Regions from separate parts of the Pseudomonas savastanoi genome, predicted to be linked through region 1. Evidence: predicted binding sites of a transcription regulator. Region 1 holds the regulator's gene; the other holds the start of a gene.
The links. The regulator sigma-54, encoded in region 1, starts transcription at its own class of promoters, with help from an activator protein. The targets are predictions, from matches to a motif close to ANTGGCATNNANNTTGCTNT.
Positions count from the first base shown of each region.

Region 2: a site for sigma-54 is predicted at 2,153-2,172, ahead of glnA (glutamate--ammonia ligase). Genes of this name have one in related genera too.

Region 1 is NZ_CP076652.1:4,886,623-4,893,941, forward strand. Features, by position in the region: gene KP808_RS20695 (KpsF/GutQ family sugar-phosphate isomerase) at 1-170, shown strand, start outside; gene KP808_RS20700 (KdsC family phosphatase) at 170-709, shown strand; gene lptC (LPS export ABC transporter periplasmic protein LptC) at 718-1,290, shown strand; gene lptA (lipopolysaccharide transport periplasmic protein LptA) at 1,277-1,825, shown strand; gene lptB (LPS export ABC transporter ATP-binding protein) at 1,826-2,551, shown strand; gene KP808_RS20720 (RNA polymerase factor sigma-54) at 2,734-4,227, shown strand; gene hpf (ribosome hibernation-promoting factor, HPF/YfiA family) at 4,303-4,611, shown strand; gene ptsN (PTS IIA-like nitrogen regulatory protein PtsN) at 4,623-5,087, shown strand; gene rapZ (RNase adapter RapZ) at 5,090-5,947, shown strand; gene KP808_RS20740 (HPr family phosphocarrier protein) at 5,964-6,236, shown strand; gene KP808_RS20745 (superoxide dismutase) at 6,421-7,032, opposite strand; gene KP808_RS20750 (DUF2753 domain-containing protein) at 7,034-7,319, opposite strand, start outside.
Region 2 is NZ_CP076652.1:5,586,754-5,594,072, reverse strand. Features, by position in the region: gene KP808_RS23985 (cupin domain-containing protein) at 67-480, opposite strand; gene glnA (glutamate--ammonia ligase) at 645-2,051, opposite strand; gene thiI (tRNA uracil 4-sulfurtransferase ThiI) at 2,387-3,841, shown strand; gene typA (translational GTPase TypA) at 3,986-5,806, shown strand; gene KP808_RS23965 (DeoR/GlpR family DNA-binding transcription regulator) at 5,919-6,740, opposite strand; gene KP808_RS23960 (L-iditol 2-dehydrogenase) at 6,864-7,319, opposite strand, start outside.

The DNA.
Region 1 (7,319 bases):
ATGAAGTCATGACCCTTCATGGCAAGACGGCCCATGCAGAAATGCTTGCCGCCGAAGCGCTGAAAATCATGGAGGACAACAAAATCAGTGCGCTTGTTGTCGTAGACCAGTACGACCGGCCGGTTGGCGCTTTCAACTTGCAGGATCTTTTGCGCGCAGGCGTCATGTAATGGAAACCGAAACGATGACCCAGGACCTCATGCAGCGCGGCAAGGCTATCAAGCTGGCCGTTTTCGATGTCGATGGCGTACTGACCGATGGCCGCCTTTACTTCATGGAAGATGGCAGCGAGATCAAGACATTCAACACTCTCGACGGCCAAGGCATAAAAATGCTGATAGCCTCAGGCGTCACAACAGCCATTATCAGCGGCCGCAAGACTGCGATAGTCGAGCGGCGGGCAAAGAGCCTGGGCATTGAACACCTGTTTCAGGGACGTGAAGACAAGTTGGTAGTACTGGACAAACTGCTCGCAGAACTCCAGCTTGGTTACGAACAAGTCGCCTATCTGGGTGATGATCTGCCAGACTTGCCAGTCATCAGGCGCGTCGGTCTGGGCATGGCGGTTGCCAATGCCGCGAGTTTTGTACGCGAGCATGCACACGGAATAACCAGGGCGCGAGGCGGCGAAGGTGCGGCACGCGAATTCTGCGAACTGATTCTGAGTGCGCAAGGCAACCTTGAAGCGGCTCACTCCGTCTATTTATAGAAGCCATTATGTTCACTAAAAAAATTCGCAAGTTCCTGCTGCTCGGGGTACTGGCGCTGCTGCTGGCAGCGGTCGGTTACTGGAATATCAGCCCGGAAAGCTTTATGGATCAGCCGGTATCGACCGTTGACGACACGGTCATCGACTACTATGCAATCAATGCGCACAGCGTGCAGTACCTGCCCGATGGCACGCTCCAGTACGACATGACCTCCGATAAGGTCGAGCACGTGAAAGCCACTGACGTGACCCTGTTGACCACGCCCGACCTGCATATGTACCGCGGCGGCGAGTTTCCATGGCACGTACAGAGCAAGAAAGGCGAAGTTTCGTCCGGCGGCGACCAGGTCGAGCTGATCGATTCCGTTCGTGTCGAGCGTACTGATGAAAAACAACGTACGACTATTATCACTACCAGTCGTATGACCGTATTCCCTCAGAAGCAATATGCGCAGACCGAGCAAGACGTTAGAATCGACGGCGCCGGCGGTGTGACTACGGCCAAGGGAATGAAAGCATATTTGAAAGACAGCAGGATGGACCTGCTGTCCAACGTAAGAGGACAGTATGAGGCTCGTTAAAACTCTTCCTTTATTGCTCGGCCTGGGCGCAGCACTGGGAAGCGCGAGCGCCTGGTCCCTGCCAACCGACCGCGATCAGCCGATCCACATCCAGTCTGACGATGCTCAGCTTGATGACAAGAAAGGCGTAGCAACCTACAAGGGCAACGTCATCATCACCCAGGGCTCGATGAAGATCACCGGTAACACTGTGACGATCACGCGTAATGCCCAGGGCGAAGTGGATGTGTTCACCTCTGTCGGCAATCTGGCTTATTACGAGCAGAAGCCTGCCGTAGACAAACCGATCGTGCAGGCCTATGCCGTCACTATTCAGTACTACGCCGGGCAGGACCGTATCGTCCTCATCGACAAGGCCAAGGTCATCAATGATGGCAACACTTCCGAAGGCGAGAAAATCGTCTATGACACGGTCAGACAGGTCGTCAGCGCCGGTCGGGCCAATGGCGGCGCCAAGGTGACCACACCACGTCCGCGTATCGACATGGTCATCCAGCCGAAAAAGAAAACCGACCAACCTCAGAAGGCCCAGTAAATGGCGACGCTCAAAGCCCAGCATCTGGCTAAAAGCTACAAAAGCCGGCAGGTCGTGCGCGATGTGAGCATTTCCATCGACAGCGGCCAGATCGTCGGCCTGCTGGGCCCCAACGGTGCCGGCAAGACTACCTGCTTCTACATGATCGTAGGTCTGGTCCAGGCTGATCAGGGTCGCGTGCTGATTGATGACCTGGATGTCAGCCATCAACCCATGCACGGCCGCGCCCGAGCCGGCATCGGCTACCTGCCGCAGGAAGCCTCGATTTTCCGCAAGCTGTCAGTGTCCGACAACATCATGGCGATTCTCGAGACCCGCAAGGAACTCGATGCCGGAGCACGCCGCAAGGAACTCGAAAGCCTCTTGCAGGAGTTTCACATCACCCACATTCGCGACAACCTGGGCATGAGCCTGTCGGGTGGCGAGCGCCGCCGTGTGGAAATTGCTCGCGCCCTGGCCACTGCGCCAAAATTCATACTGCTGGATGAACCGTTCGCAGGCGTAGACCCTATTTCAGTGGGTGATATCAAGCAGATCATTCACCATCTCAAGGCCAAGGGTATCGGCGTACTGATCACCGACCACAACGTCCGTGAAACGCTGGACATCTGCGAAACTGCCTACATCGTCAACGATGGACAGCTGATCGCAGAAGGCGATTCCGAGACCATTCTGGCGAATCAACTGGTGAAAGAGGTCTACCTCGGTCACGAATTCCGCCTTTAATCGACAGCCCTTTGCGCTTGGCGGCCGATTGATGCCAGTGCAGTGTGTTGACAATATTTTATTTGTCATATCACTCTAGGCAAAGGCACAGGTTTCAGGCATATAATTTGCTTAAGTTGGCGCCCCGGCGCCTGTAGTAGATGGCGCATGCGCGCCGGCGAATAAGGTGTTTAGCCCCTGCCATGAAACCATCGCTAGTCTTGAGAATGGGCCAGCAGCTGACGATGACACCGCAGCTGCAACAGGCAATCCGCTTACTTCAGCTTTCTACACTGGACCTCCAGCAGGAGATCCAGGAGGCGCTGGAGTCAAACCCCATGCTGGAAAGGCAGGAAGAAGGCGACGACTTCGACAACTCCGACCCGCTTGCCGACAACATCGAACAAAAGCCCAATCCCGACGTTCAAGAGCCGACCTATCAGGAATCCGCACCTACTGTGGATAACCTTGAAGATGGCGAATGGAGCGAGCGCATTCCCAATGAGCTGCCTGTCGATACCGCCTGGGAAGACATTTACCAGACCAGCGCCAGCAGCCTGCCAAGTAACGATGATGACGAGTGGGACTTCACCACACGCACGTCTGCAGGCGAGAGCCTGCAAAGCCACCTGCTGTGGCAGTTGAACGTCGCTCCGATGTCCGACAAGGACCGCCTGGTGGCAGTCACGCTGATCGACTGCATCAATAACCAGGGCTATCTGGACGAAACCCTCGATGAAATTCTCGAGTCTTTCGATCCCGAGCTGGACATCGAGCTCGACGAAATCGAAGCCGTACTGCACCGCATCCAGCAGTTTGAACCGGCAGGCATCGGTGCCCGAAACCTGAGCGAATGCCTGCTCCTGCAACTGCGCCAGTTGCCAGCGAAAACACCCTGGCTGGCGGAGGCGCAACGACTGGTCACCGACTACATCGACCTGCTGGGAAGCCGCGACTACGGCCAGTTGATGCGGCGCATGAAGATCAAGGAAGACGAGCTGCGCCAGGTCATCGAGCTGGTCCAGAGCCTCAACCCGCGCCCTGGCTCACAAATCGAATCCACAGAAGCCGAGTACGTCATTCCCGATGTAATCGTGCGCAAGGACAATGAGCGCTGGCTGGTCGAGCTCAATCAGGAGTCCGTACCGCGCCTGCGCGTCAATCCGCAATACGCAGGTTTTGTGCGTCGGGCCGATACCAGCGCAGACAACACGTTCATGCGCAACCAGTTGCAAGAGGCGCGCTGGTTCATCAAGAGCCTGCAAAGCCGCAACGAGACACTGATGAAGGTCGCCACCCAGATCGTCGAGCATCAGCGCGGCTTTCTTGAGTACGGCGACGAGGCGATGAAGCCGCTTGTTCTGCACGACATTGCCGAGGCAGTGGGCATGCATGAGTCGACCATCTCGCGCGTGACCACCCAGAAGTTCATGCACACGCCACGCGGCATTTACGAGCTGAAATACTTCTTCTCGAGCCATGTGAGCACTTCCGAGGGCGGTGAATGCTCGTCCACGGCAATTCGCGCAATCATCAAAAAACTGGTTGCGGCGGAAAATCAGAAAAAGCCGTTGAGTGATAGCAAGATCGCTGGTTTACTGGAGGCACAAGGCATTCAAGTAGCCCGTCGCACAGTCGCCAAGTACCGCGAGTCACTCGGGATAGCGCCTTCCAGTGAGCGTAAGCGGCTGATGTGATGCAGGCCAAGCCACAGCGTCCCAGAGACAGGCGCCATGCCTGTCTCTTTATGCACTGGCAAAGGAGAAAGCTGTATGCAAGTCAACATCAGTGGACACCAACTGGAAGTGACCAAACCCCTTCGTGAATACGTTGAGCTCAAGCTCAAAAAGCTCGAGGGGCATTTTGACAAGATTACCAACGTGCAGGTCACGATGACGGTCGAAAAGCTCAAGCAGAAGATCGAAGCCACGTTGCACATCCATGGTGGAGAGGTCGTTGCCAATGCTGAACATGACGACATGTATGCTGCCATCGACCTGCTCACTGACAAGCTAGACCGACAATTGCTCAAGCATAAGGAAAAGCAGCAAAGCATCCTCAAAGGTGCGGCCGCTCGCTAACGCCCATTTAAATGATCCGAATCGAAAATATCCTGACCCCCGACCGCTCCCTTGTGAACGTGTCGGGTGGCAGTAAAAAGCGTGTACTCGAAGAAATTGCCAAACTGATCGGTCGTAAAGTACCGGGCATGGCTTCGGACACAGTATTCGCAAGTCTTGTTGCCCGCGAAAAACTGGGTTCAACCGGTTTCGGCAACGGTATTGCCATCCCTCATTGCCGCCTTGCTGACTGCAGCGAGCCTGTCAGTGCAGTCATTCACCTCGCTACCCCCGTGGATTTCGACGCCATCGATGGCGCGCCGGTTGACCTGCTGTTTGTCTTGCTGGTCCCGCAGGCTGCTACCGATGAGCACCTGGAGTTACTGCGCCAGATCGCCAGCATGCTTGATGACAAAGATGTGCGTAAGCGCCTGCGCAGTGCCGAAAGTGCTGAAGCGCTTTATCAAGTGGTGCTGGACGTGCAGAACGGAAACTGAACATGCGCATGATCATCGTCAGCGGCCGTTCCGGCTCGGGTAAAAGTACAGCCCTCGACGTGCTGGAAGACAACGGTTTTTACTGTGTCGACAACCTGCCGGCCGGACTGCTGCCGGAACTGGCCGAGCGAGCGCTGATCAATACTGAACTGGCCGAGCCCTTGCTGGCGGTGTCCATCGATGCGCGAAACCTGCCCAGTCACCTGACCCGCTTTCCGCAAATGCTGGATGAAGTCCGCTCACGCAACATCCAGTGCGACGTGCTTTACCTGGATGCGGATGAAGCAACCCTTCTCAAGCGTTTCTCGGAAACCAGGCGTCGCCATCCTTTGAGCACGGCAGATCGTTCGCTGGCCGAGGCGATACGCGACGAGACAACGCTGCTGGGCCCGATCATCGACCTGGCCGACCTGAAGATCAACACCACCCACCTGAACCTCTATCAGTTGCGCGACGCGCTCAAGCTTCGTCTGCTGAACAAACCCGAGCCAGGCACCGCGTTTCTGATCGAATCCTTTGGTTTCAAGCGTGGCATGCCCGTCGACGCAGATCTGGTGTTCGATGTGCGCTGCCTGCCCAACCCGTACTGGAAGCCTGAACTGCGCGACCATTCCGGACTTGAACAACCGGTTATCGACTACCTGTCGGTGCAGCCCGATGTTGAAGAGATGTTTCAGGACATCTTCGCTTATCTGAACAAATGGTTGCCCCGGTTTGCAGCCAGCAACCGTTCTTACGTTACCATTGCCATCGGCTGCACCGGCGGACATCACCGCTCCGTCTACCTGACCGAACGGCTCGGCAAGGTCTTGCAACAATCACTCAAGAACGTTCAGGTTCGCCACCGCGACCTTAGCTGAAAGGATTTTCACTGCGATGCCCGCTCGTCAAATCACCATCATCAACAAATTGGGCCTGCATGCCCGCGCTGCCGCCAAATTCGTCGGCGTCGCAGGCAAGTTCCCTTGCACGATCAGGGTTGGCCGCTCTGAGCAGACCATGGTCGATGGTAAAAGCATCATGGCCGTGATGATGCTGGCGGCAGGCAAAGGCACCGAAATCCATCTGAAAACCGAAGGCGAATTCGAGCAGGAAGCGCTCGATGGCCTGGTTGAACTGATCAACAACAAGTTTGATGAGGGCGAGTAAGCCCTCAAACACGCCCCTTCGATGATCACCAGCAGTGCATCTGCAACCAGCTCAAACCGTGAGCAATCAGTAACGCCATACCGGCCAACAGCAGCCCGGTGCCTACGACGAGCCGCAACAACCGCACACTGCTGATAGCTAATATTCCTGAGCGCATAAGCTGCCTTGGGCCCGGTTACTGGAGTCAGACCAGAGCGGCCTGATAACGTCGAGACACTTCATCCCAATTGATCACGTTGTAGAACGCGTTGATGTATTCGGGGCGACGGTTCTGATAGCGCAGGTAGTAAGCGTGCTCCCATACGTCCAGACCCAGAATCGGCGTATTGCCATTCATCAACGGGCTGTCCTGATTACCGCTGCTTTCAACCACCAGCTTTTTGTCAGGGGTGACGCTCAGCCATGCCCAGCCGCTGCCGAAACGAGTCAATGCGGCTTTGGTAAACGCCTCTTTGAAGCTGTCGTAGCCGCCCAGCTGCTCGTCGATGGCCAAGGCGACAGGGCCTTTTGGCAAACCGCCCCCGCCTGGCACCATTACCTCCCAGAACAACGAATGATTCGCGTGACCGCCACCCTGGTTGATGACCGCCGGACGCAGGTTTTCAGGCAACTGCTTGATGCTGGCCACCAGTTTCTCGACGGACCAGTCAGCAAACTCCGTACCTTCGACCGCCGCATTAAGGTTGTTGATGTAGGTCTGGTGATGCTTGGTGTAATGAATCTCCATGGTTTGCGCATCGATGTGCGGCTCCAGGGCGTCGTATGCGTAAGGCAGTGCAGGCAAGGTATAAGGCATTTCAATGTGCTCCGTAGAAAAGTCCGGAAGTGGCTGCCGAGTTGCGCTGCAACGATGAGCGCGTGTGCTCGCTGCTGCTGTTCAGCAGCCGATGAGTGCGCGGGTATTCGCCGTGTTCACTGATAAAGCTCAGCAACTCGGCGTAGGTTTTGCTGCTGTGGCGCAAGGCTGCCTCACGGAGCGCCGGAGGAAGACGCTGATCCTGCATGGTCCGCAACAGATGTTGATGAATGGCACACAGGTATTCGGCGCTTTCCTCAGGCTGACCGAGGCTCAGGTGCAGGTCC
Region 2 (7,319 bases), 700 kb from region 1:
CAGTGCCCGGTGGTGAAAAGAATTTCACGTTGCAAGGCTGCATTCCGCGTACGTGCTGGTGAGAGCTTATTGCGACAACGGCGTTGCTTCTGTCGCGGCGTAGAAGACGATAAGTTCGACCGGTGTGTCGCCCGTCTTGCCGCGGTGCACGATATCAACCATCTCTGCGAGTGCGTCGCCTTTTTTCAGGCGGATTTCCTTGTTGCTGTCCCGTTTTTCGACGGTGATTTCTCCTGAGGCCACGTAGGCGGCGTTGGGGATCGGATGGCTATGCCATTTCAGCGCGGTGTTTGCAGGAATGTTGATTTTCAGAACGGTCAGCTCGGGCTGGCCTTTGGGGTAGGCAATGTAAGGCGTGCCATCCCAGGAAGTTTTGCTTTTCAGCAGAACACGGGATTCGACGGTGGGGCTTGCCTGTTGGGCAACGGCGTTGTCTGTCAGTGCTATCAGGGCAGCTGTGATCAGAAGTCTGTAGGGCATGTCGGGATGGCCTTGCTGGCTGAAATTCGAGCCAGAAGTTTGCCCGGTATTTTTTTTCTGATGCGGTATCCCGTTATTGCACAAAATAAAAAATCGGTCCTCAGAAACAAAGAAACCTCCCGAAGGAGGTCTCTTGTTACGCCATCAACGCTGGCGCGGCTGGATTAGCAGCTGTAATACAGCTCGTATTCCAGTGGGTGTACGAAGGTACGAACGCGGATTTCTTCTTCGCTTTTCAGTGCGATGTAAGCGTCGATGAAGTCGTCGCTGAACACGCCGCCTTTGGTCAGGAACGCACGGCCCTTGTCCAGTTCTTCCAGCGCTTCTTTCAGGCTGCCGCAAACTTGTGGGATCTCTTTGGCCTCTTCAGGTGGCAGGTCATACAGGTTCTTGTCAGCTGCGTCGCCAGGGTGGATCTTGTTCTGGATGCCGTCCAGGCCAGCCATCAACAGAGCCGCGAAGGCCAGGTACGGGTTGGCCGAAGGATCCGGGAAGCGTGCTTCGATACGGCGGCCGCGTGGGCTGTTGACGTAAGGAATACGGATCGAAGCGGAACGGTTACGCGCCGAGTAGGCCAGCATGACCGGTGCTTCGAAGCCTGGAACCAGACGCTTGTACGAGTTGGTGGACGGGTTGGTGAAGCCGTTCAGCGCCTTGCCGTGCTTGATGATGCCGCCGATGAAGTACAGAGCGAGGTCGGACAGACCGGCATAGCCTTCACCTGCGAAGGTGTTCTTGCCATCTTTGGCGATGGACATGTGCACGTGCATGCCTGAACCGTTATCACCGTACAGAGGCTTTGGCATGAAGGTCGCGGTGCGGCCGTAAGCGTCAGCAACGTTGTGAACAACGTATTTCAGGGTCTGAACTTCGTCAGCCTTTTTAACCAGCGTGTTGAATTTCACGCCGATTTCGTTCTGGCCAGCGGTCGCCACTTCGTGGTGGTGAACTTCAACGGTCTGGCCCATTTCTTCCAGAGCGTTGCACATGGCGGTACGGATTTCGTGGTCATGGTCGAACGGCGGAACCGGGAAATAACCGCCTTTGACGCCTGGGCGGTGGCCTTTGTTGCCGCCTTCCACGTCCTGGTCGGACATCCACGAACCTTGCTCAGAGAAGATCTTGAACATGGAGCCCGAGATGTCGGACTTGAATTTCACTTCGTCGAAGATGAAGAATTCTGGCTCAGGGCCTGCGAATACGGTGTCACCGATACCGGTGGACTTCAGGTATTCCTCGGCGCGACGAGCGATGGCGCGTGGGTCACGATCGTAACCTTGCATGGTCGACGGTTCGATGATGTCGCACACCAGGATCAGGGTCGGTTCTTCGGTGAACGGGTCCAGAACAGCGGTTTCGTCGTCCGGCAGCAGGATCATGTCGGAAGCTTCGATGCCTTTCCAGCCAGAGATGGAGGAGCCGTCGAACATCTTGCCGACTTCGAAGAAGTCATCTTCCAGCGCATCGCGAGCTGGCATGGTCACGTGGTGCTGCGTACCTTTAGTGTCCGTGAAGCGCAGATCAATCCACTTAACGTCATGATCTTTGATGAGTTGAACCGACTTCGACATGGTGTCCTCCGGGTGGCTAAGAACCGCCTTCTATAGGCTGGGTCCCTTGAATTTGGGTGATGCCGGCGCGAATATTCTGCCAAGGCAACCTGCCTCACAAGGGAGCAATTTGCATGCCAGTGCCCCGTGTTGGGTTTTTTGCTTCAAAAGCTGGCTTTCAGGGGATTTAAACGCGTCTGCCGAGAAAAGTACGCACCGTTATGGCGCTGCAATTTGGTGCGCCGACTCTTTTTGGTGCGTTGATGGTCGGGTGTACGATAACTGGTTAAACGTTGAGCAATTTCCGCTATAATCCGCGCCCCCCTTTTTCAGTCGGCACCTCACGCGCTGTTTCCATGAAACTAATCGTTAAAGTTTTTCCAGAAATCACCATTAAAAGCCCGCCGGTGCGCAAGAAATTCATCCGGCAACTGGGCAAGAACATTCGTACCGTGCTCCGTGAACTGGACGCGGACATTGTCGTGGGTGGCGTATGGGACAACCTTGAGGTGGAGACCCGCAAGACCGACCCCAAAGTGCTGCAGGGCATCAGGGACCGGCTGAGTTGCATGCCTGGCATTGCCAACTTTCTGCAGGTGGCCGAGTACCCGTTGGGCGACATGGATGACATCGTCGCCAAGTGCAAACTGCACTACGCCGACCTGCTGCCCGGCAAGATGTTTTCAGTGCGTTGCAAACGCGCCGGTCGTCACGATTTCAGCTCGATGGATGTCGAGAAATACGTCGGTAGCAAGTTGCGCATGCAATGCGGCGCCGCCGGAATCGAGCTGAAAAAGCCCGATCTGGTCGTGCGGATGGAAATTCGCGACCAACGGTTGTTTGTCGTTCATGACCAGCATCAGGGCATGGGCGGCTACCCGCTGGGTGCGCTGGAGCAGACCCTGGTATTGATGTCCGGCGGGTTCGACTCGACCGTTGCGGCCTACCAGATCATGCGCCGCGGCCTTATGGCGCACTTCTGCTTCTTCAATCTGGGCGGACGTGCCCATGAACTGGGCGTGATGGAAGTCGCTCACTTCATCTGGAAGAAGTACGGCAGTTCGCAGCGGGTGCTGTTTGTCAGCGTGCCATTCGAGGAAGTTCTCGGAGAAATTCTGCAGAAAGTCGATAACAGTCATATGGGTGTAGTTTTGAAGCGTATGATGTTACGCGCTGCATCCGCCGTGGCTGATCGTCTCGAAATCGACGTGCTGGTAACTGGCGAAGCGATTTCACAGGTTGCCAGCCAGACGCTGCCAAACCTGTCGCTGATCGACGCGGCTACAGACAAGCTGGTCCTGCGACCGCTGGTTGCGAGCCACAAGCAGGACATCGTGGACCTGGCGACTGAAATCGGCACTGCCGATTTTGCCCGGCACATGCCTGAGTATTGCGGGGTGATTTCGGTCAACCCGAAGACCAACGCCAAGCGAAATCGCGTTGAGTACGAAGAAAAACAGTTCGACATGGCGATTCTCGAGCAAGCGCTTGAACGCGCGAAGCTGATTTCGATCGATCGGGTCATCGACGATCTGAGCCGCAATGTCGACATAGAAGAAGTCAGCCAGGCGCTGGCCGGTCAGGTCATCATCGACATCCGTCACCCGGATGCTCAGGAGGACCAGCCGCTGCAAGTGCCTGGCGTGGAGATACAGACGTTGCCGTTCTACGCATTGAACAGCCGTTTCAAGGCACTGGATGACACGCGCCAGTACCTTTTGTATTGCGACAAAGGCGTCATGAGTCGCCTGCATGCTCACCATTTGCTCAGTGAGGGGCATGCCAATGTGCGCGTTTATCGACCGAGCTAAGTGCCCGGGGCTGTTTGCCTGTGGCTTGCGTCACCGGCCCCCCGACACCAGTCGTCATGCCGTAACGGCTTTTGCCGACTCGAAATAGTTAATCGCTGCCTTATAAACAGTCAGCAGACCGAATCCTCTGATCGAGATACACAAGTGATCGAAAATCTACGCAACATCGCCATCATTGCTCACGTTGACCATGGTAAGACCACCCTGGTAGACAAACTCCTGCGCCAGTCCGGCACCCTTGAGCGCAACGAGCTCAACGACGAGCGCGTGATGGACTCCAACGACCAGGAAAAAGAGCGCGGTATTACCATTCTCGCGAAGAACACCGCGATCAACTGGAATGGCTACCACATCAACATCGTGGACACCCCGGGCCACGCCGACTTCGGTGGTGAAGTAGAGCGCGTGATGTCGATGGTCGACTCCGTACTGCTGCTGGTCGATGCCCAGGACGGCCCTATGCCGCAAACCCGTTTTGTGACCAAGAAGGCTTTCGAAGCCGGCCTGCGTCCAATCGTGGTCATCAACAAGGTTGACCGTCCAGGCGCGCGTCCGGACTGGGTTCTGGACCAGATCTTCGACCTGTTCGACAACCTCGGTGCTACCGAAGAACAGCTGGACTTCAAAGTCGTCTACGCCTCGGCCCTGAACGGTATTGCCGGTCTGGAACACACCGACATGGCTGAAGACATGACTCCGCTGTATCAGTCGATCGTCGACCACGTTCCTGCTCCAAAGGTTGACCGTGACGGCCCGTTCCAGATGCAGATCTCGGCTCTGGACTACAACAGCTTCCTGGGCGTCATCGGTGTTGGCCGTATCGCTCGCGGTCGCGTCAAGCCAAACACCCCGGTTGTTGCTATCGATGCCGAAGGCAAGAAGCGCAACGGTCGTATCCTGAAGCTGATGGGTCACCACGGTCTGCACCGTGTGGACGTTGAAGAAGCAGCTGCCGGCGACATCGTCTGCATCAGCGGCTTCGACCAGCTGTTCATCTCCGACACCCTGTGCGATCCGCTGAATGTTGAAGCGATGAAGCCGCTGACCGTCGACGAGCCAACCGTTTCGATGACCTTCCAGGTTAACGACTCGCCGTTCTGCGGTAAGGAAGGCAAGTTCGTCACCAGCCGTAACATCAAGGAACGTCTGGACAAGGAACTGCTGTACAACGTTGCCCTGCGCGTTGAAGAAGGCGACACCGCCGACAAGTTCAAGGTCTCCGGCCGTGGTGAGCTGCACCTCTCGGTACTGATCGAAACCATGCGTCGCGAAGGCTTCGAAATGGGTGTAGGTCGTCCGGAAGTGATCATCCGTCGCGTAGGTGACGTGAAGCACGAACCGTACGAAAACGTGACCATCGACCTGCCGGAAGAATCCCAGGGCGCGATCATGGAGCAAATGGGGCTGCGTAAAGGCGACCTGACCAACATGGTTCCGGATGGCAAGGGCCGTGTTCGCCTTGAGTACAACATCCCGGCCCGTGGCCTGATCGGTTTCCGTAACGAGTTCCTGACCCTCACCTCCGGTGCTGGCATCCTGACCTCGATCTTCGACCGTTACGACGTGATGAAGTCCGGCGACATGTCCGGCCGTCAGAACGGCGTTCTGGTTTCGGTTGAAACCGGCAAGGCGTTGACCTACTCCCTGGAAACCCTGCAGGCGCGCGGCAAGCTGTTCGTCGAGCACGGTCAGGAAATCTACGGTGGTCAGATCGTTGGTCTGAACAGCCGCGACAACGACCTGGGTGTGAACCCTACCAAAGGCAAGAAGCTCGACAACATGCGTGCTTCGGGCAAAGACGAAACCATCGCTCTGGTTCCACCTGTCAAGTTCACCCTTGAACAGGCTCTGGAATTCATCCAGGACGACGAGCTGTGCGAAGTAACGCCGAAATCCATCCGTCTTCGCAAGAAGATCCTGGACGAAAGCGAGCGTACCCGCGCTGCCAAGAAAGCCAAGGCTTGATACTTAGCCCGCGCTGAATAAAAAACCCCGGTCGAGAGACCGGGGTTTTTTTTATGCCTGATGGATTATCGGGACACGCAGCCGGCTGAAGCTCAGGGCGGGTATCAAGTGTCTAGCGCTTGCCACCCACCGGGGCCAGCAACAATTCGATACGCTGCTTACGGATACCATCCGCTGCCGCTTCAGCCAGTGCGGCATCGGTGATGATGGTGTCGAACTGCTCGAGCCCTGCCACCTTGTACATGCCGAAGGTGCCGTATTTCGAGCTGGTCGCGACCAATACGGTTTGCGAGGCTGACTGCATGGCGGCCTGTTTGACCTCGACTTTCAGCGCCGACGGCGTAGTCGTGCCGCGTTGCAGGTCCCACGAGCTGGTCGACATGAAGGCCACATCGGTCGCCAGTTGCCGCAACGTCGCTGCCGCCAGCCCGCCTACGCTGGAGCGGTTCGGATGATCGAGCAGCCCGCCGGTGTGAATCACATCCACATGCGCAGCATCGGCCAGTGCGTTGACTACGCCGAAATCATTGGTCACCACGGTCATGCCTGACAACGCAATGATATGCGGCACGATTTCCAGTGTGCTGGTGCCCGCGTCCAGGTAAATCGTCATGTCCGGATGCAGCAAACCCGCCGCGAGCCTCGCCATGCCCTGTTTGTGCGGCAGCTCTATAACCGCCTTGGACTGATGGCTGGGCTCGCTGTGCACCTGGCTGGCGATACGCACGCCCCCGGTAACCGAGTAGGCGCGGCCTTCCTGTTCCAGCTGGGCGATATCGCGGCGGATGGTCATGTGCGAGCAGTCGAACATCTCCATCAACTGATGAACGCTGAGCACCTGATGCTTGCGCAATTGACGCAGCATCAGCTCCCGGCGCTGATCGGGGATCATAGGTGTACCGCCGGAAATGGCGATCTCCTCTTCAGTGGACATTCGTGCTCCTTGATGAGCCGCCAAGACAACAGGCGGTCCGCGCATCTTAGCCAATCGCTCCGGCAATGGAAGCAGCGACGGGCCTTTTTGCACGGACTTGCTCATCTTTGAAGCCGACACACCTCAGTTCATCCAGTTGCCGCCATCGACGTTATAGGTCTGCGCAACCACGTATTCACTGTCCGGCGAAGCAAGGAAAATCGCCATGCCGGTCAGGTCGTCCGCCGTGCCCATACGTCCGTATGGCACCTGCTCGCCGACCAGTTTCTTCTTCTCGCCCAGCGGGCGGTTTTCATAGCGGGCGAACATCGCATCCACGCCATCCCAGTGTTCGCCATCGACCACGCCCGGTGCGATAGCGTTGACGTTGATGCCATGCCTGATGAGGTCCAGTCCGGCCGATTGGGTCAGGCTGATCACCGCAGCCTTGGTCGCGCAGTACACCGCCACCAGCGCCTCGCCACGCCGTCCGGCCTGGCTGGCCATGTTGATGATCTTGCCGCCGTGTCCCTGGGCAATCATTTGCCTGGCTGCAGCCTGCAAAGTGAACAGGGTGCCCGCGACGTTGATCGAAAACAG